Regions from separate parts of the Hyphomonas sp. CACIAM 19H1 genome, predicted to be linked through region 1. Evidence: riboswitches for the same ligand, from Rfam matches in the RefSeq annotation. Region 1 holds a riboswitch; the other holds the start of a gene.

Region 1 (15,311 bases):
GCCCATTTTGAAGCAGGCACCGCCGGGCCATCCTTCCGTCCACGGACACCGCTGGCGCGCTTTGCCAGCCTGCTTCTGGAAGATGCGTTTGATGAATGGCTGTGGCGCCCCGCCCTCTATTACCGGTGGGCCTTCGCGGAAGATGCCAGGCTCATGAGCTCCCAGATTGCGCGGACATTGCTGCGGGATGTACCCGGACCGCATGGGCTGCGCACATGGTTCATCCTCAATCGTCAGCGCCGCACCTATCTGAAGCAGGATGGCGTGACGCGGGAAACTGCGCCTCTGATCGAGGAACAGTTTCACTGGCTGCTCGGCGTGCTGGAAACGATCTTCTCGAAACGGAGCTATCTGATGGGTGAGCGGCCGGTTGAAGCGGATTTCGGATTGATGGGGCCGTTTTTCCGGCACTTTTCCTATGATCCCACACCCGCCGCCCTTCTCCGCGAGAAAGCGCCTCACACGCTTGCCTGGGTCAGCCGCATGTGGGCGACCGGTCCGGAGGCCCATGCAGCCGCGCCCCTGCCCGGCGATGTTCCCAACGACCTGGGGCCGCTACTGCAGCGCATTGGCGCCGACTATCTTCCTTATCTGGCCCTCAACGCGGCCGCTGTTGAAAACCGGCAGCGATTTGTGAGCTATGAAGAAAGGGGCGCTCACTGGAAGCTGCCTGCTTCCCCCTACAGACGGGCCTGCCTCGGAGAATTGCAGGGGGCGTTTGCCGGCTTGACGGCAGAAGAGCGCGCCGCAGCGCTTGCCTGGCTGGGAGAGGGGGGCGCCTGCCTGGCCGGGACACCTGCCGGCAGCGTGACCGCCATTCCCCCAGGCCCCGGCAAACCGCTGGACCGGTTGTGGCAGAGCGTTCTTCGCTAGCCGCTGAAAAGAGGCTGCGCCGGAGGGCATGCCCGGTTGCGGGCGGGATGATCGGTGCCTAGAGAAACAAGTGCATACAAAACAGATTATTGGGCGATGGAAATGAAGAGTACGCTGGTTCTGGGCGGGGCCCGCTCAGGGAAAAGCCGGCGGGCACAGGCGCTGGTTGAGGCCGCAGCGGCGCAGCGGATTTATCTGGCGACCGCGCAGGCGTTTGATGAGGAAATGCGCGAGCGGATCGCGCGCCATCAGGGCGAGCGCGATGGCAGCTGGCAGACGGTGGATACGCCGCTGGAACTGGTCAGTACCCTGCAGGATCTGAAGGACAGCCAGCGCGCGGTGCTGGTGGATTGCCTGACGCTTTGGCTGTCCAATCTGATGCTGGGCGGGCGGGATGTGGCGGCCGAAACAGCCGGGCTGTGCGCCGCCATCGGGGAGATGAAGACGCCCGTATGCCTTGTTTCCAATGAAGTTGGCATGGGGCTTGTGCCCGAAACGCCGCTGGGGCGCGCCTTCCGGGATGAGCAGGGCCGGCTGAACCAGAGGGTGGCGGAAGTGGTGGACAGGGTGGAGTTTGTTGCAGCGGGTTTGCCCCTGGTGCTCAAAGGCTAACGGCGAGGGCAGCGGAGAGGCGCTGCCTCCCCACATCGTCTGCAGACAGACCAAGGCGCAGATGGTGCCGGCTCCAGGAGAAGCGGCGCGTATAGATGCCCTGCTCTGCCAGCGCCTGCCACAGGGCATGGGCATCGGGCACCTGCACATAGCGGAACAGCGATGTGCCGCCGAGGATGGGTACCCCGGCGCCGCTCAAAGCCTCATCAAGGGCCAGTCTGGACGTTTCGAGGCGGTGCCGGGCCTCGGCAATCCAGTCTGTGTCTGCCACTGCCTGTGTTCCCACATGCAGCGCCGGACCGGAGACCGGCCAGACGCCAAAGCGTTTCTGCGCCTCCCGCAGCAGCGCCTCCGGAGCGATCAGGCCGCCGAGGCGAAGGCCGGCCAGGCCGAAGAACTTGCCGAAAGAGCGCAGGACAATCAGCCCCGCCGCCCCGCCCCGTGCGGCGAGGGAGAGGCTGGGGGCAATATCCGCATACGCCTCATCCACGATCAGCCAGCCCTGGCGGGCAGCCTGGCGCGCGCGGCAGTCTTCAAGGATTTCCGGCGGCCAGATCCGGCCATCGGGATTGTTGGGATTACATAGGACGATGGCATCCACCTTGCCGGCGAGCTCTGCCGGGTCTGCCATCTCCACCACGTTAGCCCCCGCAGTCTGCCAGCAGGAAAGGTGATCGCCATAGGTCGGCCGGGCGAGTGCAACTGTCTGAACTTCAAGGAGTGACGGCAGAAGCCGGATGAGGATTTCCGTGCCCGGAACCAGCATCAAACTGGCCACCGGCGCCCCGTAATACTGCGCCATCGCCTGACGGCAGGCCTCGTTTTCGCTGGTGGTGGGCAGGTGGGCGAAGCTGTGCGGCAGGAGGGGCGGCGCGGGGTATGGATGGGGGTTGATGCCGGTCGAGAGGTCCAGCCAGGGCTGAGGCGCCAGAGGATAAAGGGCTTTCACGCGGTCGAGCGCGCCGCCATGGACGAGGTCAGGCCCGTTCATGCGAGGCACCAGAGGATACCGATCCCCGCCAGAAGGAGGCCCGCAAGGGACACCGCATGGACAAATCCGGACAAGGCCGCACCGATCTGATCAGGCCGGGGATCAGGCGCGGGCGCATTCAGCCAGGGCTCGTCACTCACCTGCGTTCCATAGACGCGCGGGCCGGAAAGACGCACGCCGAGCGCGCCGGCCAGCGCCGCTTCGGGCCAGCCGGCATTGGGCGAGCGGTGGCGGGGCGCGTCGCGCAGCATGACCGAGAGAGCGCCGCGCCGCCATGCCGGCGCCGCGATGAGCAGGCCTGTGAGGCGGGCGGGGATGAAATTGGCGGCGTCATCCAGCCGGGCGGCAAAGCCGCCGAAGGCTGCGTAACGGCCGGTGCGGTGGCCGATCATGGAGTCCAGCGTGTTGACGGCCTTGTAGACCGCGATGCCCGGCAGGCCGAAGATCGCCCCCCAGAACAGCGGCGCGATGACGCCATCGGACGCATTCTCCGCAAGGCTTTCGAGGGCAGCGCGCGTGATGGCGGGGGCGTCGAGCCGGGCAGGATCGCGCCCGACGATCAGCGACACCTTCTCTCGCGCGAGGGCCAGGTTTCCCGCCTCCAGCGGCGCGGCGATGGCAGCGACATGGGCATACAGGCTGCGCGAGGCGAGGAGGCTGGAGGCGATCAGCATTTCGAGAGCCGCGCCCCAAAACGTTTCGGGGATGAGCCGGGTGAGCGCGACGGCGGCGCTGCCAGTGGCGGCGAGGGTGAGGAGGCTGGTGAGGGCGCCGAGGGCGTAGCGGGCACGGTGGCTGAAGGCGGAGCGGTTGAGGCGGCGCTCCAGCGCGGCTATGAGCGCGCCGATCCACACGACAGGATGGCGGATGCGCCGATAAAGCCAGTCCGGCCAGCCGAACGCCGCCTCCAGGGCGAGGGCGCCGGCCATCAGCAGCGCGGTCATTCCTCCCTCGCCTCCAGCCCGTCGAGCCATGTGGCGGAGGCATAAGCGATGCTGGCCTGCCAGGCGCCCGCCTGCCCTGCTGCGGCCAGCGCGGCGCGCACCACGCCGGCATGGGTGATGATGAGGATGTTTCCGGGCCAGCGGCGGACGCAGGTGAGGGCGCGGCCGACACGGTCTGCGAGGTCTGCCACGTTCTCTCCGCCATGAGGGCGGCCTTCGAAGAAATGCTCTGCCCACGCATTTATTTCGCCTTCGGGAATTTCCGACCAGAGGCGGCCTTCCCAGCGGCCAAAATCCATTTCCTGGAAGCGATGATCGACAAGCGGCACAAGACCCCGCCGCGCGCCCAGCCAGTCGGCGAGCCGGCGGCAGCGGGTGGCCGGGCTGGTGATGAGGTGGTCAAAGGGCGGCAAACCGGCAGCGAGCGCGCGCGCCTCTTCCTCGAAACTCGCGGCGAGCGGCACATCGAGGCGGCCATAGCAGAGTCCGTCTGTGCCTTCCGGGCGGGTGTGGCGGACGAGGATCAGAGCCATGCGAGAAGCCCCAGATAGAAGCCGATTTCGCTGGCCTGCTGAACCGCGCCGAGAGCGTCTCCGGTATAGCCGCCGAGCTTTGGCTCGAAGAAGAGGCGCAGGGCCACATGGCCGAGGGCGAGACCGGCGAGGGCGGAGAGGATGGCGCCGGGGGGGCAGTGGGCGGCGCCTATGAGGGCAGCGAGGATGGCGGCGGCGCTGAGCAGCGTGACGGCGAGGCCGCCCCAGCCGAGGCCGGTAGCGACCGGCTTTGCCTTGCCCTCAAAACGGACATAGCGGCTGGTGGCGATGACGAGCACGGCGGAGGCGCGCGATAGTCCGTGAGCGGCGATAAGCGCCGCGAGGACAAAGGCAAGCGGAAGGGCGGCGAGCGCGGCGGCCTTGAGGCCAAGCGCCAGGACAAGGGCGGCGGCGCCATAGGTGCCAAGGCGGCTGTCTTTCATGATCTCCAGGGCACGCGGCCGCGTGACGCCGCCGCCGACGCCATCAAATGTGTCGGCAAGGCCATCCTCATGGAAGGCACCGGTGAAGAGCAGTGTGGCGGCGGTGGAGAGCAGCGCGGCGAGGAGCGCCGGGAACACCTGCGCAGCGGCCCAATAGGCGAGCGCGGCAACACAGCCGATGAGAAGGCCGATGAGGGGATAGTAGCGCGGCGTGGCGGCAAGCCGGGCCTGCGTGAACAGGCGCGCGGCCGGCACCGGCAGGCGCGTGAGGAATTGCAGCGCCAGCAGGAGGATCGCCGCCTCATTCATCAGCCAACGTATCATACCGGGCCGCTGACCCCTGCGTCTTCAAAGCTCGCCATATCGCGGAGCATGGCGGCCGCAGCGCGCACCAGCGGCCAGGCGAGCAGCGCGCCGGTGCCTTCGCCCAGGCGCATGCCGAGAGAGAGCAGCGGCGCAGCATCCAGCGCGGCGAGGAGATGCCTGTGGCCAGGCTCCGGCGAGGTGTGGGCGAAGATCATGGCGCGGCGGGCGGCGGGGTCAAGCCGGGCGGCGGCGAGCGCGGCGGCGGTGGCGATGAAGCCATCCACCAGGATCATCCGCCCTGCCCTGGCTGCGCCGAGCATGGCGCCCGCCATCATGGCGATTTCGAAGCCGCCATACTGGATAAGGGTTTCTTCCGCCGACAGAACATCTGGTGTGCGCGCGGCGGCGCGAGCGAGGATTTCTGTTTTGCGGGCGAGGGCCGCGTCATCCAGGCCCGTGCCCCGGCCTGTGAGGGCGGAGATGGAAACGCCAGTGAGCTTGTGGCCGATCAGGGTAGCGGCGGAGGTGTTGGCGATGCCCATTTCGCCGAAAGCGAGGGCGTCGTCATTGCCCTCTTCGGCGAGGGCTTTACCTGCGGCCAGGGCGGCGGCAAGCTGGGCCGGCGTCATTGCCGGGCCGTGTAGGCTGCTGGCCGTGCCAGGGGCAATGCGGCGGGAAATGAGGCGGGAGTGGATGATAGGATCGCCCGCGACGCCGGCATCGACAACGCGCAGGCTGACCCCGGATGTGGCGGCGAAGACATTGGCCGCCGCGCCGCCTGCGAGAAAGTTCAGCACCATCTGGCGCGTGACGGCCTGCGGGAATTTCGAGACGCCTTTCCCCGCGATGCCGTGATCCGCGGCAAAGATGATGAGGCCGCAACGCTCCATCCGGGGCCGGAGCGTGTTCTGGAAACGGGCGATATCCGCGGCGAGGCTTTCGATACGGCCAAGGGCGCCGAGCGGCTTGGTCTTGGCATTGATGGCGGCCTGGATGGCGGCGTCTGTCAACAGGGCCATGACTTCAGCCCACCACTTTGCCGGAGGGCGGGGAGCGGGTGATGAAGTGGCCTTTGACGCCCTCCGGCCAGTTCCTGTACGGAACAACGCCGTGCTCGCTGGCGAGGTAATGTTCGAAATAGTCGAGGATGGCGGTTGCCGCCTCCGCTGTCGGCTCGAAACCGCCAAGGACATAAGAGATCTTGCCGTCTGCGCGCAGATGGACCGTGCACCAGCGCGAGCAGGCGAAGAGGCAGGGCATGTCTTCGATGGCAATGGGGCCATCGCGCTTTGCCGCCTCGGCGCGGAGGGCCTCGGCAAGCAGGGCGCCGCCGCGTTTGCCCTCCTCATTCTCCCGCTCGGTCTCGGTGAGGCGGCAGGTGGAGCAGACCACGATGGCAGCATCAGAGGCAGGTTTCAGCATGGGCGAGGCTCCGGCTTTGAGGCGTCCGCATCCAGGCGGCGCCAGGGAAGAATGAAGGGTTCGGCCTCGTGCTGACCCTGAAGGGAGCGGATAGAATAGGCCGCGCGCAGATGCGTGTCCGTCAGCACATCCTGCGGCGCGCCCTGCGCCAGGACGCGGCCTTCCGACATCAGCACGGCGGCGTTGCAGAAGCGGGCCGCAAGGGCGAGATCGTGCAGCACACAGACGACAAGCTTGCCTTCATCAGCCAGGCTGCGGAGGAGCTCCATGACATGGAGCTGATGGTAGGGATCCAGCGCGGCGACAGGCTCATCCACCAGGAGGATATCTGTCTCAACCGCCAAGGCGCGGGCCATCATGACGCGGGCACGCTCGCCCCCGGACAGGGTTTCGGCGACACGGAAGCGGAAGGCGGAAACCTCCGTACGCGCCATGGCGCGGTCTATGGCGGCCTGATCCTGCGGACCGATATCGGAGAAAGGCCCGAGATGCGGCAGGCGGCCGAGCGCCACCAGACGCTCGACCTCCAGCGGCCAGTGCATCGTGTGCCCCTGGGGAAGATAGCTGAGCTTGCGGGCGAGCTCTTTGCGATGGAAGCTGGTGATGGGCGCGCCGCTCAGGCGTACCTCCCCTGCGGCGGGCTTCAGGAGATTGCAGAGCGCGCGCACAAGCGTGGACTTGCCCGCGCCGTTCGGACCGACAAGACCGGTCAGGTAGCCGGACCGGAAGCTGGCAGAGACGCCCGTGAGAATCCGTGTGCGGCCGATATCGACAGAAATGTTCCTGGCTTCCAGAAGGCTCATTCGACGCGCTGCCTTGTTCTGAGGATCAGATAGAAAAAGAAAGGCGCGCCGATCAGCGAGGTGAGCACGCCAAGATGGATCTCGACGCCGACCCGGATGAGGCGGGCGGCGATGTCCGCCGCAAGGACGAGCGCGGCGCCCGCAAGCAGGCTGGGGAGAAGCAGCAGGCTGGCGACATGGCCGACCAGGGGCCGCAGCAGATGGGGCACGACCAGGCCGACAAAGCCGATACCCCCGGAGACGGCGACCGTGCCGCCGATGGCCAGGCTGGTGCCGATGATGGCGAGGGCACGGACGCGCTTCAGATCAACGCCCAGGCTCCGCGCGGCATCTTCGCCGAGCGTCAGCGCATCGAGCGCCCGGCTGGTCAGCAGGAGGAGGATTACCCCGGCCAGCACAAAAGGCGCGGCGAGCGCGACATCATGCATCGACCTGTCCTTCACCGAACCGAGCATCCAGAAGATCATCTCGTTGATGGCCCAGGGATTGGGCGAAAGGTTCATCGCCAGAGAAGTGAGCGAGATGGCGAGGCCGCCGATGGCGACGCCAGCGAGAATGATCGTCAGGGTGCTGGCATTCCGGGCGGAGAGAAAATAGAGCACGGTTGTAGCGGTGGCCGCGCCCGCCATTGCCGCCATTGGCAGCGCATAGACAAAGGTTGCCGAGAGGCCGAAATAGATGGTGATGACGGCGCCGAAGCTGGCGCTGGAAGAGATGCCGAGAATGCCAGGCTCTGCCAGCGGGTTTCGCAGAAGCCCCTGCAGCACGGCGCCGGACACGCCAAGCCCGCCCCCGATGGCCAGCGCCAGCAGGAGACGTGGCAGGCGCAACTCCCGCACAATGGTGATGACTTTATCATCCCCAAGGCCGAAAAGGGCCGCCACAACATCCGTAACCGGATAAGTGACATAGCCGATAGTGAGCGAGACGCAGGCAAGGACCCCGATCAGCGCCAGAAGGGCGAGATTGAGGCTGAGCCAGCTGATGCGATGGCTGACGGTATGGGCGGCGCGGCGCGGCGCGGCTGTGGCTGCTTCAGTCATGACCACCTCCGAAATGTTCCCGGCGCTGGGCCGCAAGAGATTCCACAGCATCGATCAGCATGGGACCGGCGCAGGTCCAGTAACGGCCCGGCACCGGCATGACGGGCTTTTCCGCCGACAGCCGCGTGAACAGGGAATGGCTGGAAAAGCGCGCATTGACGCCTTTATGGGCCGTGTCGAAGAAACTGGTGACGAGACCGTCCGGCGGGGTGAGCACGAGCTGTTCCAGCGGGACGCGGCCCCAGCCGGTGTTGCCAAGGTCTGCCTGCAAATTGCGGAAGCCGGCATGGCGCAGGGCCGTGTCAACAAAGGTGCCCGCCCCTGCGCCGCCGCCTTCCGGACGGAAATAGGTGACGGAGGGACCTGCGTCTTCCTCCACCACCTGAGGGTCTATGCGGGCAAGGCGCGCCTGCATGTCGGCGATGAGGGCTTCGCCGCGCGCTGTCTGATCCAGCTTTGCGGCGACATCTCGTACGGATTGGGCAATCTCGTCGAAGGTGATGGTGGTGGTGGCAATGACGACCATCTCGACATCGAACTGGCCCATGATGCGGCGCAGCTCCATCGAGCCATGGCTGTTCAGGATCAGGATTTCAACATTCGCATCAAGAAACTCCTCCGCGCCGCCGCGATTGGAGGGATAGGCGGCGGCTTCTTCCGCGAAGGTGGAGAGTGGGCCCGTCGCCTGCCAGCTGAGCGAGGCGATCTGCTCGGGATCGGCGAGGGCGAGCAGATACTGGTCGGCGCAGATGCTGGCCGAGGCGGCGCGGGGTTTTGGCGTTTCGGCATGGGCGGACGCGGACGGTCCGGCAAGGAACGCCAGCACTGCCAGGCAGAAGGCCGCACGCCTAGCCATGCCGGAAGCCCTTCCCTTGCCGGTCCAGCGGGTCTGGCCCGTACCCGGCATAGTGCTGCATCAGATACTCCCAAAGCGCGAGGCGGGAGAAATCATTCTCCTCAGCCAGCTGATCATCGTCGGTGAGGAAGGGATTGGGCAGGAAGACCGCGATTTGCGGCTCGCCCGCCCCATTGAAGAGACGCAGACCCCAACTGACCGGGTGGCCATGCTTGTCGAGGCTGCGATAGAACTCAGCGCGGGCTGTGCGGCGGCGGACCATCAGTTCCGGGCCGCCGCCTTCACCTTTCAGGGCACCATAATTGCTGCCGATGCAGAGATGAAAATGCCCCCGGCCACCCCAATGGACGGTAAGATAACCGTCATTGAGCGTGATGCGTTCCGGCTTGCCGGGGGCTTTCAGTTCATAGGCGGCGCCCTGGATCAGGGGCCCGAAGGTGAGCTTCTCAGGATGATTCTCGAAGAGATCCCGCAGGAGTGTCTCGAGAAAGGACTGATTGGCAGGCAAGGCCCAGATATGTTCTGTGCGGCCGTTTGTCTGTATGTCCGCTCTCGGAATTCTGCGGCTGGTTCCGGTGGTCATGTTGCTGGCTCCCCTTGGGGTCTGACAGGGCGTTGCCGCACGCTCAAAAGCGCGCGCGAACGCCGAGATAGAGGCTGCGGTTGAGTTCGTTGCGCCCGTAGGAAAGCTGGTAGTCCTGATCCAGAGCGTTCACGAGGCGGCCATAAAGCGCGACCCGGCTGGTCAGATCATAGTTTCCGAGGAGATCAAGCGTGACAAAGCCAGGCGTGACGCCGCCATAGCTGGAGGCGTTATCCGACCGGTAGCGCAGACGTGTTGTGAGATCGAACCTGTCCGTCAACTGAGCTGTGGCGCTGGTTGTACCCGAATAGCGCGGACGGCCAAGCCAGAGGCCGGTTTCCTCATTCTGGGCATCCAGCACCATGAAGGATTGGGACAGGCTGAGCCAATCGGTTACCGAATAGCGCAGGCCGAGTTCGGCGCCCTGTTTCTTCGTGCGGCCGAACTGAATATAGCCGCCCGATGGCTTTCCCGGGGGATAGCCAAAGGCGATTTCGTCTTCCACATCGCTGTGGAATACGGAGAATTCCAGCGCAGCCCTGGCCCAGCTGATATCCACGCCGGCATCATAGCCTTCGGAGGTTTCCACTTTCAGGCCGGCATTGCCATATGTGGGGTCAAACAGCTGGTAGAGACCCGGTGCTTTGGCGCCTGTGCCATAGCTGGCGCGCAGCTTCACATCGCCGCCTGCGAGCGTGGCGGGCAGATAATAAGCACCGGTGACGCGATAGGTGTCGAACTGGCCGAAGCGTTCATTGTCGTCGAGACGGCCGGCGACGGTGATCGAAAGGGCTTCGGTGGGCCGGAAGGCAAGTTCGGTGAAGACGGAAGTGGTGGAGATACCTTCGCTGAAATTGCCGGAATAGAGCGTTACCTGATCCGTAGACTCATCTTCCCAGTTGAGACCGGCAGAAATCTGCACCTTGTCGAAGCCCGTATAGCGAGTGATGAACAAGGCTGTGTCCTTGGTGCCGTCATAAAGATCGCCCCCGGAAGAATAGAACGGGCCGAAATAGAGGCGTTCTGCATTATAGCGCGAGAGGGTCAGCTCGTTCTTCCAGGCACTGTCTGGTGTTTCATGCGTCAACTGAACAGCGTAGGCGGTGTCTTTCTTGTCGACCGTGTTGACGCTGTCGCTGGTGGTATTGTCGAGATCGGTGGAGGAGTCGTTATAGAAACCGACAACCTGGCCCGACAGGGTTTCGGAGAGCTGGTAGCCGGCGCGGCCGCTGATGGCCCAGACGGAATAGTCGTCGTCTTCGGTGACAGATAGGCCCGTGCGCGGATCTGCGATGGAGGGGCCTTCCGTCTTTGTGCCCGTCAGCGACAGGCGATAATCGAGCTTGCCCTGCTTGCCGAGCAGCGAGACGCCGCCGCGTTGCAGGAGATGGCCGCCATGTTCGGAGGCCACGCCGAGATAACCGCCTGCTTCGGCTTCCACATTGAAGCGGACGCCTTCTTCGGTAGCGCGCTGGGTGATGATGTTGATGACACCGCCGATGGCATCGGAGCCATAGAGGGAACTCTGATTGCCGCGCAGGACTTCGATACGTTCGACATCCAGCGATGTCATGTTGTCGGAGGAAAACTGCGTGCTGGTTGAACTGGGATCGCCGAGCTTGATGCCGTCGAACAGGAAGAGCACCTGATCATTATCCGACCCGCGGATGCTGACATTTGTGCTGCCGCCGGGGCGGCCGGCGCTGATCTGGACGCCTGGAATATCCTGCAGGGTTTCCTTCAGGGCGATGATCTGGCCGGTTTCCAGGGCCGCGCGATCAACGACGGCAATGGCGCTGCCGATCTCGCGCGGGGCGAGGTTCAGGCGGCTGGCCGTTATGGTGATGGTTTCCTGACGGCTTTCGTCTTCCGTTGACTGAGCATAGGCGAAGAAAAGTGAATTCAGGCTGGCGGCGCCGAGCAAAGCGCCAGTAATTGCTCTCACTGCATGTGAGGACATTGCTATTCTCCATCCGGGGGACAGGTCCCCCGATTGCATCCATACGGATGACCGAACGCGATCACTTTCCGGAGGGCGCCTGCGCGACAGCCGGAAGCGAGGGTGCGTTCAGCACCCGCCTCTCAGATGTCGCCACGACGGAGTTCCGCTCTGCCGACTAGACCCGGTCGGAAGAGGGGCGACAATTTGACGGCAGGTCTCCTGGCTCCCGGTTCATCGCTTCCTCCGCGCCTTCCCAGAACACCCTATCAGGCGCCCCAGTGGCATATCGCGGCAAAGCTCGCCGGTTACAGTTGCGGGTACAGCTGCAGATTCAAAGCTAACGCTCCTCACTGCATTCCCGTTTTAATCCCCCAATAAAGGGGAACCGTCATGAACGCCGATACATTTGGTGGCGGGACTTGTCCAGCCCTATGCTTCGCGCCGGCGCGTGCGATAGAGGATGATGACGAGAAAAGGCGCACCGATAAGCGCGGTGACGACGCCGAGACGCAGTTCATTCGTGGTCGGGATAAGGCGCACGAGGATGTCTGCCGCGGTGAGCAACAGCGCGCCCATGAGCGCCGAAGGCGCAATGAGACGCGAGGGAAGGCTGCCGGCAACACTGCGGGCGAGATGGGGCGCGACGAGACCGACGAAGCCGATCGCGCCGGTGACGGACACGGCGGCGCCGACGCCCAGCGCCACGCTGACAATCAGCCGCATGCGGACCAGTGTGAGATTGTAGCCAAGCGCGCGGGCGGCGTCTTCGCCGAGCGTGAGCGCGTCGAGGGCGCGTCTGTCACTAAAGAGAACCGCGAGGCAGAGCCCGATCAGCGGCACCGACAACCCCACATGCCGCCAGCTGCGATCCTCCGCCGAGCCGAGCAGCCAGAAGGTGATCTCCATCGCCGCGAAGGGGTTTGACGACAGATTGAGGGCAAGCGAAATGCCCGCCCCGGCCAGCGAACCGATGGCGATGCCAGCCAGAATGAGGCTAAGGCCGGAGGCAGAAAACATCGTAAAAACAAAGAGGAGAAGCGTCGCCGCAAGCGCGAACACCGCCGCCATGAGCGGCAGGAAAATGCCCGCGACGCTGGCGAAGCCGAAGTAGAGCGCGACAACGGCGCCAAGCGCGGCGGCGCTCGCGACACCAAGAATGGAGGGCTCTGCCAGCGGGTTGCGCAGGTAGCCCTGGAGCGCCGCCCCTGCCCCGCCGAGCATGGCGCCGACGCCAAGGGTGAGCATGAGGCGCGGCAGGCGCAGCTCCCGGATGATGGTGTTCGTCACCTCGTCTGCATTGCCAAACAGGGCCCGGAAAACCTCTCCGGCACCGATGTCGACAGGGCCGGTCATCAGCGACAGCGCCGCCATGACGAGCAGCGCGCCCGCGCCGATCAGCCATTTGGCAGTATCAGTGACAGCCTGCTCCGGGCGGAGGGGTGCGGCGGAAATCTGCATGGGTGGAACTCGTCAAGATCGATCCGAAGGCATTCCGTCAACTGAGTGTCCCGGAACCCGAGATCGTCCCTTAGACCAGAATGCGCCCCGGCGCCAAGCATGGCTTGCGATTTTTTCCGGTTGTGACATGGCTGCGCCTTCTCATGCGCCGGGAGCAGGTTTTATGAAGCGGAAAGCCCTGATTGCCTCTCTCCTGCTGATGCTCTCCGGCGCTGCCGATGGCGAGGCGCGGCCACACCGGATCGTTTCGCTGAACCTCTGCGCGGATCAGTATCTGATGGAGCTGGCGGACCGGGACCAGGTGGCAGCCCTTTCCCACAATGCGCGCAATCCGGCGCTTTCCTTCAGCGCGGAAAAAGCGAAAGACTGGCCGGTGTCGGACGGCAATGCGGAAGAGCTTACCGTGCTGAAGCCCGACCTCGTGATCGCGAGCCGTATCCGGCGGCCCGAGATTCGCATCTTCCTGGAGACACAGAATATTCCGGTATTGGAGATTGAACCAGCGCATACGCTGGAGGATATCCGCGCACAGACGCGGGCCATCGCCGGGGCCATCGGCGCGCAGGCGCGCGGCGAGGAATTGATCACAGATATCGAGAGGCGGCTCGAGGCCGCACGGGAAGCCGCGCCGGAGGTACGCCCCGCGGCCGCCCATTATCAGCGCCGGGGGTTCATTTCGGGGCAGGCCACCCTGATGTCTGAAATCATGCGCTGGGCCGGCCTTGAGAACATCGCCGGCCGGATGGGCGCACGCCGCACACAGAGGGTCTCTATGGAAGTGCTGCTGGCGGCCCAGCCGGACATCCTTGTGACCGGCGTGCCTACCAGTAACGAGCGGGACATCGGCAAGGAAGTGCTGGACCATCCAGCGCTGAAAACCCTCTATGCCCGGGCCCGCTGGATCGAGATTCCCGAGGCGATGACCGTTTGCGGCGGGCCGTCCTTTCCGGCAGCGGTGGAGGAAATGCAGCGCCAATTCAAGGCATTAGAAGAAGTTCCGCACTAAAACTCGATCCCCGCCTGCGCCTTCACGCCGGAGCGGAAAGGATGTTTCAGGAGGGTCATCTCAGTGACCAGATCGGCCGCTTCGATCAATTCTTCGGCCGCGTTGCGTCCCGTCAGTACGACATGGCTATTTTCCGGCCTGGCGGCGAGCGTTTCCAGAACATCCGCCAACGGAATATAATCATAGCGTAGCGCCACGTTGATCTCGTCACACACGACGAGGCGGATTTCGGGATCGAGGATCATGGCTTTTGCCGCCTCCCAGGCCTTCATGGCAGCCGCGATGTCGCGGGCCTTATCCTGTGTTTCCCAGGTGAAGCCTTCACCCATAGCCTGCATGGTGACGAGATGCGGGAAGGCATCGAAGACCTGTTTCTCACCGGTTGCCCAGGCGCCCTTGATGAACTGGATGATGCCCACCTTCATGTTGTGGCCGATCGCCCGGCAGACCATGCCCATCGCGGCCGTGCTTTTACCTTTACCCTTGCCAGTGTGGACGATGATGAGGCCCTTCTCCACCGTCTTGCCGGAAATGATCTTGTCACGGACGGCCTTTTTCTTTTTCATCTTTTCATTGTGACGGTCATCGTCCTGAGCGGTCATGGGGGGCTCCTCCGGTTTGAGCAATCAGGGTTTCAAGAGTGGGGCGGACGCTGTTGAGGCGGGGCTTCCAGAGGCCCCGCTCCAGCGCCTCCAGAAAACGCGCCGCCATTTCGCGAAGGGCGGCGGGATTATTATCGCGGATGAAGGCGGCAACCCTGCCGTCTGACAGATAGGCGCCGTATAGCATATCGAACTGATGATCCTTGACCGCATCGGTGGTCGCGGCAAAAGCGAAGAGATAATCCAGCGTGGCGGCCATCTCGAAGGCGCCCTTATAGCCGTGGCGTATAGCGCCTTCGATCCATTTGGGATTGGCCGCGCGGGCCCGCACGACGCGGGCAATCTCTTCCGCCAGGGTGCGCACCTTTGGGGTTTCCGGGCGGGAATGATCGGTGTGATAGATCACCGGCATCTTGCCCTTCAAGCCTGCAGCGGCTGCCGCGAGGCCGCCCTCGAACTGGTAGTAATCATCCGAGTCGAGAAGATCATGCTCGCGGTTATCCTGATTGTGGACGATGGCATCGGCGCTGCGGATGCGCCGCTCCAGCGAGGCGCGATCATCCCTGCCCGCCTGACCGCCGCCATAGGCATAGCCGCCCCATTCGAGATAGGCTTCTCCCAACGACCCCCGGTCCTGCCAGATGCCTTCATCGATGAGCGCCTGGAGGCCTGCGCCATATGCGCCGGGCTTAGAGCCGAATACCCGCGCGCCGGCCTGCATGTCGGCTGCGTATTCAGCGTGGCCCTCTGCCATCAGCGCGCTGCGCTCTTCCTGATACCGGGTGGCGAGTGGATTGTCCGCCTCTGGTTCTTCCAGTTTCATGATGGCGCGGGCGGCCGAATCGATCAGGTCCATCTGGTCCTGAAAGGCGTCGCGGAAAAAGCCCGAGACGC
Region 2 (15,311 bases), 1.5 Mb from region 1:
CGCCCCCGGGAGGGCTCTCGATCAGTCCATTGCGGATCGCGTGACCGCTCTTGCGGGAGACGCGGCGGAGCTCATCTTCCATCCCCAATGTTTCCTCCGCGGCGGCCATTTCGCCGGGCCGGATAGCGCGCGCGCCGATGCCTTCGTGGAGTTTGCGAACGACCCCAGCCTTGATGCGATCTGGTTTGCGCGGGGGGGGTATGGGGCTTGCCGGCTCTTGGAGACCGCATTTGAGCGGCTGGGGGAGGCGGCGCGGCGCAAGACGTATATGGGGTATAGCGATACTGGGTTCCTGCTGGCGCGGCTGGCGCGGGAGGGGATTGGCCGGGTGGCGCATGGGCCGATGCTGGCGGATATTCTGCGCGAGGGCGGCGAGGCGGCCGTGCGCCGGGCGATCGGGTTTCTGAGCGGGGCGGACGGCGAGGCGGGCGTGGAGCCGGGCACGCGCGCGCCGGGGAAATATGCCGCCTATAATATCAGTGTGCTGGCAAGTTTGATCGGGACGGTGCATGCGCCCGACCTTTCGGGCGTGACGCTGCTGATCGAGGATGTGGGCGAGTATCATTACCGGCTGGACCGGCTGATGTTCACGCTGACCTCCAGCGAGACGGTGCGCGCGGCGGCGGGCATCCGGCTGGGCCGGTGCGGGCCTATTCCGGTGAACGATGTCGATTTCGGGCAGGACGAGGAAGAGATTGCGCGGCATTGGTGTGCGCGCAGTGGCATTGCGTATCTTGGCCGGGCGGATATTGGCCATGATGTGGAGAACAAGATCGTGGTGTTTGGGGCACGCTCGGCGAGCGTTTGAAATTCTCTGCGTTTCGTCACCCTCGACCGGCGCAGCCGGTCTGAGGGCCCATCTCCTCAACTTTCCGCATGCGTAACATTTATGGGTCGTCATCCCGGTTTCGCCAAAGGCGAAGACCGGGACCCAGTCTTTCTTTGCGCTGGGTCCCGGACATTTGCTGCGCAAATTCCGGGATGACGACACACTGATATCGCCGGGTTCGACGGGTCAGGAAATGGGCCCTCAGATGCGCTTGCGCGCATCGAGGGTGACGAAAGCAACAACCGGCATTAACCGGATCACAGCGCCTTGACGATATCCTCGACCATCTTCTTGGCGTCGGCCAGGAGCATCATCGTGTTGTCGTGGAAGAACAGCTCGTTCTCGATGCCGGCATAGCCCGAGCCCATCGAGCGCTTGATGAACAGCACCGTGCGGGCGTTTTCCACGTCGAGGATGGGCATGCCATAGATCGGCGAGGTCTTGTCGGTCTTTGCCGCCGGGTTGGTCACGTCGTTCGCGCCGATGACGAAGGCCACGTCCGAGGCGGAGAATTCCGAGTTGATGTCTTCGAGTTCGAAAACCTCATCATACGGAACCTGAGCTTCGGCCAGCAGCACGTTCATGTGACCCGGCATCCGGCCCGCGACGGGGTGGATGGCGTATTTCACTTCGACGCCTTCGGCTTTCAGCTTTTCGGCCATTTCCTTCAGCGCGTGCTGGGCCTGGGCGACCGCCATGCCATAGCCCGGCACGATGATGACCTTGGAGGCGTTCTTCATGATGAAGGCGGCGTCGTCTGCCGAGCCCTTCTTGTACGGACGGTCCACACGGGCGCCGCCTGCGGCAGCGGCCGCATCCTCGCCGCCGAAGCCGCCGAGGATGACCGAGATGAAGGAGCGGTTCATGCCCTTACACATGATGTAAGAGAGGATCGCGCCGGAGGAGCCGACGAGGGCGCCGGTGATGATGAGCGCGAAGTTGCCGAGCGTGAAGCCCAGCGCGGCGGCGGCCCAGCCGGAATAGGAGTTCAGCATCGAGACGACGACGGGCATGTCTGCCCCGCCAATCGGGATGATCAGCGTGATGCCGAGGATCAGCGCCAGAGCCGTCAGCCCCCAGAAGGCCCAATGGGCGGCGCCGCCGGACTGGATGAGTATCACCGTCAGGGCGATGATGCCGACGGCGAGCGCGATGTTCAGCACGTGGCGGGCGGGCAGCAGGATCGGCGCGCCGCTCATATTGCCGTTGAGTTTGGCGAAGGCGATGACCGAGCCGGTGAAGGTCAGCGCGCCGATGGCCGAGCCGAGGCCGAGTTCGATCAGCGAGACGGGATTGATGCCGGTAACGCCGAGGATGCCGAAGCTGCCGGGGGCGTACAGCGCAGCGGACGCCACGAGCACGGCGGCGAGGCCGACGAGCGAGTGGAAGGCCGCGACGAGCTGGGGCATGTCCGTCATCGGAATTTTACGCGCGATGATGGCGCCGATGGTGCCGCCGATGGCGACCGCGCCGATCATCAGGGCCCAGGTGGCCGGATCCAGCGAATCCCAGAGCAGGATGATGGTGGTGGCAACGGCAATGGTCATGCCGATCATGCCGTTGCGGTTGCCCTTCTGGCTGGTGGCCGGGCTGGAGAGGCCGCGCAGGGCGAGGATGAAAAGGATGCCCGAGACGAGATAGAGCAGGGGCGCCCAGGTGGAATGGAACTGGTCCATAGGTCAGCTCCCCTTCTTCTTGTACATGGCGAGCATGCGCTGGGTGACCAGGAAGCCGCCGAAGATGTTGACGCTGGCAAGGGCGACGGCGATGGCGCCGAGGATCTTGGCGACCCAGCCTTCCGAGGAGAGGCCATGGGCGGCCGCAGCGACGAGCGCGCCGACGACGATCACGGACGAAATCGCGTTCGTCACGGCCATCAGCGGCGTGTGCAGCGCGGGGGTAACCGACCAGACGACGTAATAGCCGACGAAACAGGCGAGCGCGAAGATCGCCGCCAGGAACACGGTGGAGTTGATGCCGCCAGCATCGGCAAAGGCCGGGAGCGCGAAGGCGGCGAGGGCGAGGGAGCTGGCAAGAGCGCGTTTCATCACTTCAGCCTTTCGCTAACGGTTGCGCCGTTCCGGGTGAGCAGCATGGCGACGACGACTTCATCCTCGGTGTCGAGGGTGAGGGCGCCGCCTTCGGCTGTGATCAGCGGAAGGAAGGCGAGCAGGTTTTTGGCGTAGAGAGACGAGGCGTCGGCCGGCAGGCGGGCGGGCAGGTTTGAGAAACCGGCCACTTTCACGCCGCCGACATCGACGATCTCATCGGCCTTCGAGAGCGGGCAGTTGCCACCCTGGGAGACGGCCATGTCGACGATGACCGAGCCGGGCTTCATCGAGCGCACCATTTCTTCGGTGATCAGCACCGGCGCGGGGCGGCCGGGGATCAGCGCCGTGGTGACGACGATATCCTGCTTGGCGATGTGGCTGGCGGTCAGTGCGGCCTGCTTCGCCTGGTATTCCGGCGACATTTCCTTGGCGTAGCCGCCGGAGGTTTCGGCCGCCTTGAACTCGTCATCCTCTACCGCGATGAACTTGGCGCCGAGCGAGGCGACCTGTTCCTTGGCGGCGGGGCGGACATCGTTTGCCGTGACGACCGCGCCGAGGCGGCGGGCGGTGGCGATGGCCTGGAGGCCGGCCACACCGGCGCCCATGATGAAGACTTTCGCCGGGGCAACCGTGCCGGCCGCCGTCATCATCATCGGCATGGCGCGGCCATAGATCTGCGCCCCTTCGATGACGGCGCGGTAGCCAGCCAGGTTTGACTGGGACGAGAGCGCATCCATCGACTGGGCGCGCGTGATTCGGGGCGTGAACTCCATCGAGAGCGCCGCGATCTTCTTCGCGTTCAGCGCCGCAAGCTCCTCGGCCGGGTAGGCGAAGGGCTCCATCAGCGCGATCAGCGCGGCGCCATCGGGCAGGGCGCCGATCTCGCCAGGCTCCGGGCGGCGGACCTTGAATACAATGTCTGCGCCCTTCGCCGCCTCAGCCGCCGAGCCAGCAATGCTGGCGCCTGCTTCGGTAAAGGCTGCGTCCAGGAAACCGGCAACGGTTCCCGCTCCTCCCTCGACCGTGACCGTGTGGCCCAGGCCAATTAGCTTCTTGACTGTCTCCGGAGTTGCCGCCACGCGGGTCTCGCCGGGTCGCCGTTCTTTGAGCACTGATATCTTCATGGCGCTCTGGATTAGGTTAAACTTTGCGCCGTGCAATAGTTATTTTGAGGGTTTAGGGCATGAGTATGTTTAGTCTGGCTAATCGCGTGGCTTTGGTTACCGGAGCGTCAAGCGGTCTGGGGCGCCATTTTGCGCATGTTCTGTCCGATGCCGGGGCAACCGTTGTCCTTGCGGCACGCCGGATGGACCGTCTTGAAGAGGTTGCCGCCGCGATCAACCGCAAAGGCGGCAATGCGCTTTCGGTGGCGATGGACGTGACCGATGATGGCAGCATCGTGGCCGCTTTCGACTCGATCAAGGAAGCACTCGGCCGGCCCGCCGACATCATCGTCAACAATTCCGGCATGTCCCGCGAGGGCTGGTTCCGCGACATGAGCGAGGAAGACTGGAACGCGGTGATCGACACCAACCTCACCGGCGTGTGGCGGGTGGCCAAGCATGGCGCAAACGCCATGGTTGCGGCCAAGGCCAAGGGTTCGATCATCAACATCGCCTCGATCACCGGCCTCCATCCGCAGGCGATGACGACGGCCTATTGCGTCTCCAAGGCCGGGGTTGACCACATGACCCGCCAGATGGCGCTGGAAATGGCCCGCTATGGCGTGCGGGTGAACGCGATTGCGCCGGGCTATTTCAAGACCGAGATCAATGACGATTTCCTCGACAGCGAGCAGGGCATGCAGATGATCCGCCGCATCGCCATGCGCCGCATTGGCGACATCAACGAACTGGCCGGACCGCTGCTGCTGCTGGCGTCAGACGCAGGCAGCTTCATGACCGGCTCGACGCTCGTGGTTGATGGCGGGCATCTGCTCAACAGTCTTTAACAGGACGGCTTCCAGCCAGATCCCGATCTTCGTCACACTCGATGCGCGCAGCGCATCTGAGTGCCCATCACCTGAACTTGCCATTGGCTTTATCGGCGAGGTTTGGAGATGGGCGCTCAGATGGCCTGAAGGCCATCGAGCGTGACGAAAGGTGAGGGAGTGGAGAACGGCCATATCGATGCCCCCGCTTGCCGCCCCGCAAAATCCGCATTACAGCGCCTTCACGCGACAGGTGCCCGGTAAAGTCCGGGTGAAAAGGGAAGCCGGTGGGAATCCGGCGCTATGCCCGTAACTGTGAGCGGGGAGCCGTGAGAGCCATACGCCACTGGGAAACCGGGAAGGCAGCTCTCTCCGGCGATGATCCGCAAAGTCAGGAGACCTGCCTGTTGCCGTCGTTGGCTCGCCGTCCGGGAACAGGCGTAGGGCCGCGGAAGGCACCCTTCCGTTCATGCGACATGTCATGAACCCGCCGCGGGGAGGTAACGCACATCCTCCGGCCAAAGAAGGACCTGTGGACCCATGTTCCTCAGACTTACCCTCATGGGCGCGTCTGCGCTTGTTCTCAATGCTTCTCTCGCGCAGGCTGAAGAAGCCCGCGTGCTCGATCCCATCGAAGTTTCCGGCCTGCGCCCGGTCGAACTCGACAGCGTGACATCTTCCGTATCCGTACTGACGGCGGACGATCTGGCCGTTCGCCTGTCACCCAACCCCGTAGACCAGTTGCGCGCTGTTCCGGGGGTGGCCGTTTCCCGTGCGGGAAGCGTTGGTGGTTTGACCCAGGTGCGGATGCGCGGGGCTGAGGCCAACCATACGCTGGTCCTCTTTGAAGGCATCGAGATTTCCGATCCGGTGAATGGTGAGACAGATTTCGGCCTGCTGACGGCGCTGCCGGTTGGGCGGATCGAAGTGTTGCGCGGGGCGGCGTCCTCTATCCACGGATCAGACGCGATTGGCGGCGTGGTGTCGCTTTCGGCGGCGCGGGAAGCAGGGTTCAACGCTTCTGCGGAGGCGGGCAGCTTTGGCACCGTGCGCGGCGCTGCGGGGTTTGGTGGGCCAAATTTTGGTGCAGCGGTTACCGGCTTTACGACAGATGGCGTGGACTCCTCTGGCACGGGCGGCAGCAAGGATGGATCTGAAGCGTTCTCCGGCCTGCTGACCAGCAAGCTTGATCTGGGGGCGGACTGGGCGCTGTCTCTGGTTGGCCTGGCGCGGCAGACGGAGTCTGAATTCGATTCGGATACGGATTATGACGGGCTTCTCAACGACACTGACAATCGCACCGAGGCGGATCAGTGGTTGATCGGCGGCGCGCTGACGGGCGCTTACGGGCCACTGGATCACGTGATCCGCGCCAGCTTCAACCAAGTGGAGCGGGACAATTTCAGTGGCGGGGCAAAGACGGATGACGCCAAGGGCAAGCGCACGAAACTTGCCTGGTCGCCGAGCTATACCAGCGGTATCCACACGCTGACCGGTCTGGTGGACTATGAGCGTGAAACTTATGATCGCCGCGACGTTCAGTATGGTGGCGGGACCGATGCGTCCGAAGCGTTTGAATCTGTCGGGTTTGCCGGTGAATACCGCCTTGCGGCCGGCGCTTTCGACTTCTCCGCATCGGCGCGTCATGACGACAACAAGGGCCGGTTTGACGATGCCACCACCTGGCGTCTGGGCGCGGGGTATGCGTTCGATCAGGTGAACGGGCGCATTCGCGGCTCTGTTGGCACGGGCGTGAAAAATCCAACGTTCACGGAACTGTTCGGCTTCTTCCCCGGCAGCTTCGTCGGCAATCCGGACCTGAAGCCGGAAGAGTCCACCAGCTGGGAAATCGGTTGGGAACAGACGGTCGGCACGTTCAGCTATTCGGCGGCCTATTTCAGTGCCGATCTGGATAACGAGATCTACACCGCCTTCAATCCGGATTTTACCTCCACGGCGGCGAACCGCGCCACAGACAGCGAGCGCAGCGGCGTTGAACTGGCGGCGCGCTGGCAGGCGCTGGCAAATCTGGCGGTCTCCGGCCAGGCGACCTTCTTTGACTCACAGGACAATAACGGCGTGGATGAAATCCGCATTCCGGATGCCACCGCTTCGCTGGCGATTGACTGGACGGTGAGGCCGGATGGCCTGCGGCTGGGCGCGGCGCTCGATTATGTGGGCGAACAGGGCGACACGGATTTCGGACCGTTTCCGGCCCGCCCGGTGACGCTGGGTGCCTACACGCTGGCGTCCGTCACGGCGGAATATCCGCTCACGGATCGCATTGCGGTGACCTTGCGCGGCGAGAACATCTTCGATGAAACCGCCACTGACATCTACGGCTATAATGGCCCCGGTGCCGGTGTATTCATCGGGCTGAAACTGAAGTGAGACTGAGGCTTGCCGCCTTGCTCCTGATGGGGCTGACCGGCTTTGCTTCGGCAGAGCCGGCCCGCCCTACAATCGTGTCGTTGGACTATTGCGCCGATCAGTTCGTGCTGGCGCTGGCAGACCGGGAGCAGATCCTTGCGCTCTCAAAGGATAGCGAACGACAGTTCAGCCATCTGAGAGACAAGGCGGCAGGCATTCCCAAGGTGCGCGCGGCGGCGGAGGATGTCGTCGCGCTCGCCCCGGAGGTTGTCGTGCGCAGCTGGGGCGGGGACGCGCGGGCGCTGGCGCTTTACCAGCGTTTCGGCATTCGCACGGTGCAGATCGGCTATGCAAATGACGTAGACGGCACGGGCGACCTGCTGCGCGAGGTAGCCTCCGCCATCGGGCAGGGGCCGCGGGCGGAGGCTATTCTGGCGGCAGCGCCCAAGCCGGCTGCGCCGAGCGGGCGGGCGGCGCTGTATGTGACACCGGGCGGGGTGAGCGCGGGCAAGGATACGATGATCGCCTCGATCATGACGCATGCGGGTCTTGAGAACGCCAATGCCGGAACGGGCTGGACAAGTCTGCCGCTGGAAAGTCTGGTGATGGAGCCGCCGGGGCTGATGCTGGCGGCGTTTTTCGGGTTTGATGATGATGCGACCGACAGCTGGTCTGTCTCGCGCCATCCGGTGATGCGGCGGCTGATGGCGAAGGCGCAGGTGATCGATATGGACGAGTCCCGCGTGTCCTGCGGCGCCTGGTTCGTGGCGGATGAGGCGGCCGATATTGCCGCCGCACTGGAGGCGGCGCGATGAGCCGCCTGACGCTCGGGCTGGCGCTGGTGGCGGCGGTTCTGTTTGCGATCTCCGGGCTGTTGGGCACGGCCGCAGTGCCGGTGGGGGACGCGCTGGCGGCGCTTGCCGGGCAGGGCGACGCGCGTGTGCAGGCGATTGTCTGGGAGCTGCGCCTGCCGCGCGCGGTCGCGGCGTTTGCGGTAGGCGCAGCGTTGGGGCTTGCGGGGGCGGGGTTGCAGGGGTTGTTGCAGAACCCGCTGGCCGAGCCGGGCGTGCTGGGTGTGTCTGCCTTCTCTGCTTTGGGCGCGGTGGTGGCGATATTCTTCGGCTTTGCGGCGGTGAACAGTTTTGCTGTGCCGGTGGCGGCCATCCTGGGCGCGGGCGTGGCCACGCTGCTGCTGGTGTTTGCGGCGATGCGCGGGGCAGGCAGCGTGACGCTGCTGTTGATCGGCATCGGGCTTTCCAGTTTTGCCGGGGCGCTGATGTCTCTGGCCCTCAACATGGCGCCGAACCCTTACAGCCTGGCAGACCTCGTGAACTGGATGATGGGCTCGGTCGCCAACCGGTCCTGGCACGACATTCTGCTGGGCGCGCCGGGATGGGTGATCGGGGCGGCGCTGGTGTTTCTGGCGGGGCCGGGGCTGCGGGCGCTGAGCTTTGGCGACGAGACGGCAACCAGCCTGGGCGCAGACCCCCGGCGCATTCGCCTGCTGGTGATTGGCGGCACGTCGCTGCTGGCGGGCGCCAGCGTGGCGACAGCGGGCACCATCGGCTTTGTCGGTATCGTGGCGCCGCATGTGATCCGGCCGTTCGTGCGGTATGACCCGCAACGGCTGCTGATCCCGTCGGCGCTGCTGGCGGGCATCATCCTGATGGCGGCGGATATTGCGATCCGCGTGCTGCCCTTCCAGCAGGAGCTGAAGCTGGGCGTGGCGGCGGCGCTGGTGGGCGGGCCGGTTTTCATCTGGATCGCGGCGCGGCTGGGGAGGGCGTCGTCATGATTTCGGCGGAGCATCTGAGCGTGACGCTGAATGGCCGGGATGTGGCGCGGGACGTTTCCTTCTGGCTGACCAATGGCGAGATGGCTACGCTGGTTGGCCCCAACGGCGCGGGCAAGAGTTCGGTGCTGAAGGCGCTGGCGGGCGTGGTGCCTTGCCAGGGAGAGGTTCGCATAAGCAGCGCCCCGGCGGACAAGCTGAGCGTGCGGGAGCGGGCAAAGCATCTGGCCTGGCTGCCTCAGACCCGGCCAGTGGCCTGGAACCTGAGGGTGGAGGATGTAGTGGCGCTGGGGCGGTTTGCGCAGGCGCCGGCACCGTTCGACCGCATGGGGCCGGCCGATCAGGCCGCGGTGCGCGAGGCGTTGGACAAGGCCGACGCGACCCATCTTTCCGGACGGTCGTTTCAGGCGCTTTCCGGCGGGGAGCAGGCGCGGGTGCATCTGGCGCGGCTGCTGGCGTCGCCGGCGCCGGTGCTGTTGCTGGACGAGCCGTGCGCAGCGCTGGATGTGGCGCATCAGCTGGACCTGATGCAGGCATTGACGACGGAGGCGAAGGCGGGGCGAACGCTGCTGATCGTGCTGCACGATCTGGAACTGGCGGCGCGGTTTTGCCCGCGCATTCTTGTGATGCACGCGGGCGCGCTGGTCGCCGATGGCGCGCCGGAGGCGGCGCTTTCGGCGCAGACGCTGGCGGATGTTTTTGGCGTCCGGAAAAACGACAGCGGGCGGCTGGAGCGTGCAAATCGCTGATATTGCCGGCCATTTCAGAGCGTTATCTGGAATTTTCACTGCCGCGTTAGGGCGATGTTAGGCCAGTTTTGGGACAAATCCGGACAATTCGGGACAAACAGATCCCAAGGGTGACCCCATGAACGCCGTCAAGAAACCCCATGACCGGGAACCGGAAACGCCCGCCGCCAAGCCGGCCGACGAAATGGCAGAGGCGCCGGCGCGCACGGGCCACCATTCCCCCGTTCATATTCTGCATTCCCGTCTCGAGGCCGCCTTTACGCCGCAGAATGAAAGCCGGCTGATGCGCATTCTCACCATGCTGCTTGTGGTTGCACTTTCGACCTGGCTGGCAGCGCAGGTTCTGCTGGGCGGGGCCTGAGCGATTTTCACCTGACACTCGCCTGACGGGCGATTTGCTGGACACAGGCAGGATGGGACGCTAGGTCACTGCCGGGTTTCAAGGAGTTTTACGCGCATGCGCGTCAGAAAAGCTGTTCTTCCCGTTGCCGGGCTCGGCACGCGTGTGCTGCCGGCCACCAAGGCCATCCCGAAGGAGCTGCTGCCGGTCGTTGACCGGCCGGTGATCCAGTATGTGGTGGACGAGGCGCTGGAAGCGGGCATTGAGCACATCGTGTTTGTGACCGGCCGCAGCAAGGGCGCCATCGAGGACTATTTCGACCATGCCTATGAGCTGGAAACCCAGCTGGCCGCCAAGAGCAAGACCGACATCCTGAAACAGGTGGAGGCTTCGCGCCTGCCGGCGGGGTCCTCCAGTTTCGTGCGCCAGCAACAGCCGCTCGGCCTTGGCCATGCGGTGTGGTGCGCGCGCGATGTGATCGGCAACGAGCCCTTTGCCGTGCTGCTGCCCGACGTGATCGTGAAGGGCAAACCTTCGAGCCTGAAACAGATGATCGACGCCTATGACAAGGTGGGCGGCAATGTGATCGCGGTAGACCCGGTTCCGGAGGAGCGGGTGTCTTCCTATGGCGTGATCGCGCCGGTGTCGCGCGACGGGCGCCTCATCAAGATGTCCGGCATGGTGGAGAAGCCGCCGCGCGAGAGCGCGCCGTCAAACCTCGCCATCACCGGCCGTTACATTCTCCAGCCGGAAATCTTCGGCCTTCTGGAAAAGCAGGGCGCAGGCGCAGGCGGGGAAATCCAGCTGACCGATTCCATGGCGAAGCTGATGGAGATCCAGGATTTCTACGCCTATGAGTTTGAAGGCAGTGTGCATGATTGCGGGAACAAGACCGGCTATTTCGACGCCGTTCTGGCCCATGCGCTGGATAATCCGGATACGGCGGAATTTGCCAAGGCGCTGGTGAAGAAGACCGCGCAGGGGCTTTGATCTGATTTTTGCCGGGGCGCGGGCTTATGCCAGCGCGGGCCTTCCCTCCAGGGGATAAGGGGCACTCAGGCTGACGGGGTGAAATATCCTGTCACATGAAGTGGGAGAGGCGGGTCTTTTACCCGCTTTACCCGGCGTCGCTCTTCTGATTATCACGGCGCCATGACAAAACCGCTGAAACTCCCCGCTTTCGAAGATGTTCTTGCTGCTGCCGAGCGCCAGCGCGGCGTGGTGCGCGAGACGCCGGTACTTTCGCATCCGGCGCTGGATGAACTGGCCGGGGCGGAACTGCTGATCAAGGCTGAGTGCCTGCAGGTGACCGGGAGTTTCAAGATCCGCGGGGCGATGAACCGGCTGGCGCAGGTGCCCCCTGAAGGAAAGGCGGCCGGCGTGGTGGCGTTTTCTTCCGGCAACCATGCGCAGGGCGTAGCGCGGGCCGCGCGCCTTCTGGGGATGCCGGCGCTGATCGTAATGCCGGCCGATGCGCCGCAGGTGAAGGTAGACGGCGTGATCGCCGATGGCGGCGAGGTTTACCTTTATGATCGCAACACCGAAGACCGCGAGGAAATCTGCGCGCGGCTGGCGGCTGAACGCGGCGCCGTGATTGTTCCGAGCTATGATGATTTTGACATCATCGCCGGGCAGGGCACGGCGGGGCTTGAGTTTGCGCGCCAGGCAGAGGCGATGGGCAAGCCGCTGGACCATCTGATTTCCCCTGCTGGCGGCGGCGGACTGATCAATGGCGTGGCGCTGGCCTTCGGGCAGCTGTCGCCAGCCACAAAAATTTGGGCGGCGGAGCCGGAAGCGCATGACGATTGGGCGCGGTCTCTGGAAGCGGGCGAGATCCTCGCCAATGCGCCGGGCACACGCTCGATCTGTGACGCCATCCTTACGCCAAAGCCGGGCTATCTGACGTTTGCGCTGGGCCAGCGCCAGCTGGCGGGCGGTTTGCGGGTTTCCGACGCAGAGGTGCGCGAGGCCATGCGGATGGCTTTCCGTTACCTGCGCGTTGTGGGCGAGCCGGGCGGATGTGCTGCGCTGGCGGCGGCGCTGAAGGGGGTGCCTGAAGGGATGAAGGGCAAACGCATCGGCATCATCCTTTCAGGCGGGAATGTGGACGCCGCCCTTTATGCCGGGATCATTGGCGGGGCAGCCTGAAACATGGTTGACGTGAATTAACCCTGTCTGCTTACGGATAATAATTCGTAAGCGCGCTGCCAGTATGGTTAAATTCACCTTCCGCCCCCGGATGAGATTAACCGCGTCTCTTTCAGGAGACCTTATAACGCATTGCTTAAACCTGTAGCCGGGAACGCAGCAGAAGCTGTGTTGATAGAGGGCTTCAGAATGAAAGCGATACCCCTGATAAGCCTTGGCTTGTCTCTGGCGCTGGGCGCGGGCGCTATTTTTTTCGGGCGCGAGTTCATGGGCGGCGGTGGGCCGGAGGCGAATGCCACCGTGGTGGCGGCGCCTGCAATCCAGATGACGCAGATTGCCGTGGCGAAGACAGCGATCGAGCCCGGCAAGCTGATTGATCCTACAATGGTGGAGCTGCGGGACTGGCCAGAGAACGCCGTTCCGGCGGGCGCGCTGCGCGCCGTTTCCGATCTGGGCGAGAAAGCTTATTCCCGCGGGTTGATGGTGGCGGGTGAGCCGCTGCTGGCGGAGAAGATCGACATGACCGGCAGTGTGCTGACATTGGCGGCGAATATCCAGCCGGGGATGCGGGCCGTTTCGGTGGTGGTTTCCAACGATACCGGCGTGGCAGGGTTTGTGCTGCCGGGCGACCGTGTGGATGTGAACGAGTTTGTCGAGGAGAAGGACGCGCGTGCGGCGCCGGAAGATGCGCGGCGCTCGGCCAATGTGCTGGCGCAACCTGTGCTCAGGGGCGTGAAGGTTCTGGCTGTGGACCAGACGTTTGAATCCGGCCTTGAGGGCGCGCGGCCTTCCAATACCGTGACGCTGGAAGTGACGCCGCAGGACGCGCTTCTGCTGGGCGCGGCGAGCCGGCGCGCGGCGCTGGGCCTTGCGCTGATCGGGCGGGAGGAAGAACTCGCCGAGGTGATCGAGGCGCCGAAGGCGGCGAAGAAACCGCAGACACGCCCGGCGCGGACGGCGCGTGCGCCCACGACGGCCACTGTGCGCGTGATCAATGGATCGGAGGATACGCAGGTGACGACACCTGTGGCGCCGCCGGCAGTTCCTGCTGCGGCAACGGGAGGGGCAGGCTGATGCGCAGCATGAAACGTATACTGATGGCTGGAGTGTTGGCGGCGCTCTGCGCGCAGCCCGTGCTGGCCTGGACGCAGCGGTCCGCTGCGGCGGGGGCTGACCGGCTGGAACTGCGCCGGGGGAAATCGGCAGTGGTGGAGGCGGATGCGTCCTTTGCGACCATCGTGGTGGCCGATCCGGAAATCGCCGAGGCGATGCCGACTTCCAACCGCTCTTTCTTCGTGCGCGGCAAGCGGCCGGGCGGGACGACGGTACTGATCTATGATGAAGCGGGCGCGATTGCCGAGCTGATCGAAGTTGAGGTGAAGCTTGGCCTGGACGAGCTGCGCGGGGATCTGCGCCGCCTTCTGCCGGGGGAGATCATTGATGTGTATGCGGTGCATGACGGCGTGTATCTCGACGGCAAGGTGACGACGGCAGCGGCCGCGGAAATGGCGCTGCAACTGGCCGAGCGGCATGTGCCCGGCGGGGTGGCGAATGGGCTGTCTGTGGGGCAGAGCCAGCAGGTGATGCTGGAGGTGCGCTTCCTGGAAGCGAGCCGCAATGCGGTGCGTGAAATCGGCTTTGGCAACACGATCAACGCCAATGATGTGGTGGTCGGCACGGAGAGCGGAACGGTTTCCGGCCTGCTGGAGAAGACGCTGGCGGTGTTCACCAATGTGGGCGGCGAGAATATCGATATCCGCCTGCGGGCACTGGAGGAAAAAGGCATTATCCGCACACTGGCGGAGCCGAACCTGGTGGCGCTGTCTGGCGATACGGCGAGCTTTCTGGCGGGGGGCGAGTTTCCAATCCCGGTGGCGAGCCGCGACAATGAAGTGACCGTTGAGTTCAAGAAGTTCGGCGTGAGCCTTGATTTCACGCCGACTGTTCTGGGCGATGGTCTGGTGAACCTCCGTGTGCGGCCGGAAGTGTCGGCGCTGGACCGGGGCAATGGCATTCGCGCGTCCAACATCGATATTCCAGGCGTCTCCGTGCGCCGGGCCGATACGACGGTGGAACTGCATGACGGGCAGGCCTTTGCCATCGCGGGCCTGCTTCAGAACAATTACAGCAATGACGTGCGCCAGACGCCATGGGTGGGCAATGTGCCGGTGCTGGGGGCGCTGTTTTCTTCCAAACGGTATCAGCGCAACGAAACCGAGCTTGTCATCATCGTGACGCCGCGCCTCGTTCAGCCTTTCTCGCATCCCGAGGCTGTATCCTCGCCGCTGGACGCTGTGGCCGAGCCGACAGAGGCGGAGTTCTTCCTGCTGGGGCAGACTACCGCAAGTCCCACCGTATTTTCAGGGAACTGACCATGATCAAAATCGTGCGACTTTCAATTCTTGGGGCTGTGTTCACTGTTGCAGCCTGTGCCTCCTATGACCGGCAGGATCAGTATGTGCTGGGCGAGGCGACGCGGGCGAACATTGCGGCGCAGGCTGTGCGGGATGTGAACCTGCCCAATTCTCGCCCTGTGGAGACGAGTTCCGGCGTGCGCGCGGCCAAGGCCGTCCAGGCGCTGAATGAGGGCAAGACGAAAAAGCTCGCCGATGCCGGCGGAACGGGGGGCGGGGAGTGACCCACGGAGCGATAGCAGCGCAGATGCCGGGCGCAGAGGGCGGGCGAGCGCCCCTACCGCCGCTGGCAGTTCTGGCGCGGGGAGACGTCGCCGCGTCGCTGGCGCCGATATGTACGGAGCTGTTTGATGTTTCCGCGCTGACGCCGCCGGAGACGGTGTTGCGGCATGGCGGCGGGCTGATCCTGATTGAGCAGGGTATGCCGGGATGGGACCAGCTATTGCTGTTGTTGGCGGTGGAGCGGCCGGGCAGCGCCGTGATCGTGGTGTCTGATCAGCTGCCGGCGCATATGGTGCGGGCCCTGATGAAGATCGAGGCCTCCGACATTCTGCCCTCTTCTGCCGGCGCTGGCGATATAGTGGGCGCTTTCGAGCGTCTTTGTGAGACGCGGGTGGCCGAGCGGGAAAAGGCGCCGCCTCAGGCCTCTGTCTGCTGGGCATTTCGCGGCGCCGTGGGCGGGGCGGGC

Evidence for each region. Region 1 has a riboswitch for cobalamin ahead of BBF93_RS12265 (TonB-dependent siderophore receptor). Riboswitches for the same ligand answer to the same signal wherever they lie in the genome.
Region 2: linked by a shared signal. The riboswitch ahead of BBF93_RS05515 (TonB-dependent siderophore receptor) and the one ahead of BBF93_RS12265 (TonB-dependent siderophore receptor) in region 1 are both predicted to bind cobalamin.

What each region holds. Positions count from the first base shown of each region.
Region 1 is NZ_CP016437.1:2,633,760-2,649,070, forward strand. It holds gene BBF93_RS12205 (glutathione S-transferase N-terminal domain-containing protein) at 1-873, shown strand, start outside; gene cobU (bifunctional adenosylcobinamide kinase/adenosylcobinamide-phosphate guanylyltransferase) at 976-1,485, shown strand; gene cobD (threonine-phosphate decarboxylase CobD) at 1,475-2,476, opposite strand; gene cbiB (adenosylcobinamide-phosphate synthase CbiB) at 2,473-3,420, opposite strand; gene cobC (alpha-ribazole phosphatase family protein) at 3,417-3,953, opposite strand; gene cobS (adenosylcobinamide-GDP ribazoletransferase) at 3,944-4,720, opposite strand; gene cobT (nicotinate-nucleotide--dimethylbenzimidazole phosphoribosyltransferase) at 4,717-5,721, opposite strand; gene BBF93_RS12240 (DUF1636 domain-containing protein) at 5,726-6,124, opposite strand; gene BBF93_RS12245 (ABC transporter ATP-binding protein) at 6,118-6,927, opposite strand; gene BBF93_RS12250 (iron ABC transporter permease) at 6,924-7,970, opposite strand; gene BBF93_RS12255 (ABC transporter substrate-binding protein) at 7,963-8,826, opposite strand; gene BBF93_RS12260 (hypothetical protein) at 8,819-9,409, opposite strand; gene BBF93_RS12265 (TonB-dependent siderophore receptor) at 9,453-11,369, opposite strand; cobalamin riboswitch at 11,543-11,756, opposite strand; gene BBF93_RS12270 (iron ABC transporter permease) at 11,781-12,809, opposite strand; gene BBF93_RS12275 (ABC transporter substrate-binding protein) at 12,973-13,815, shown strand; gene cobO (cob(I)yrinic acid a,c-diamide adenosyltransferase) at 13,812-14,417, opposite strand; gene cobN (cobaltochelatase subunit CobN) at 14,398-15,311, opposite strand, start outside.
Region 2 is NZ_CP016437.1:1,141,439-1,156,749, forward strand. It holds gene BBF93_RS05490 (LD-carboxypeptidase) at 1-808, shown strand, start outside; gene BBF93_RS05495 (NAD(P)(+) transhydrogenase (Re/Si-specific) subunit beta) at 1,087-2,505, opposite strand; gene BBF93_RS05500 (proton-translocating transhydrogenase family protein) at 2,509-2,880, opposite strand; gene BBF93_RS05505 (Re/Si-specific NAD(P)(+) transhydrogenase subunit alpha) at 2,877-4,004, opposite strand; gene BBF93_RS05510 (SDR family NAD(P)-dependent oxidoreductase) at 4,064-4,831, shown strand; cobalamin riboswitch at 5,045-5,233, shown strand; gene BBF93_RS05515 (TonB-dependent siderophore receptor) at 5,351-7,201, shown strand; gene BBF93_RS05520 (ABC transporter substrate-binding protein) at 7,198-7,995, shown strand; gene BBF93_RS05525 (iron ABC transporter permease) at 7,992-8,975, shown strand; gene BBF93_RS05530 (ABC transporter ATP-binding protein) at 8,972-9,721, shown strand; gene BBF93_RS05535 (hypothetical protein) at 9,840-10,082, shown strand; gene galU (UTP--glucose-1-phosphate uridylyltransferase GalU) at 10,179-11,051, shown strand; gene BBF93_RS05545 (threonine/serine dehydratase) at 11,214-12,209, shown strand; gene cpaB (Flp pilus assembly protein CpaB) at 12,399-13,283, shown strand; gene BBF93_RS05555 (type II and III secretion system protein family protein) at 13,283-14,581, shown strand; gene BBF93_RS05560 (hypothetical protein) at 14,584-14,847, shown strand; gene BBF93_RS05565 (hypothetical protein) at 14,844-15,311, shown strand, end outside.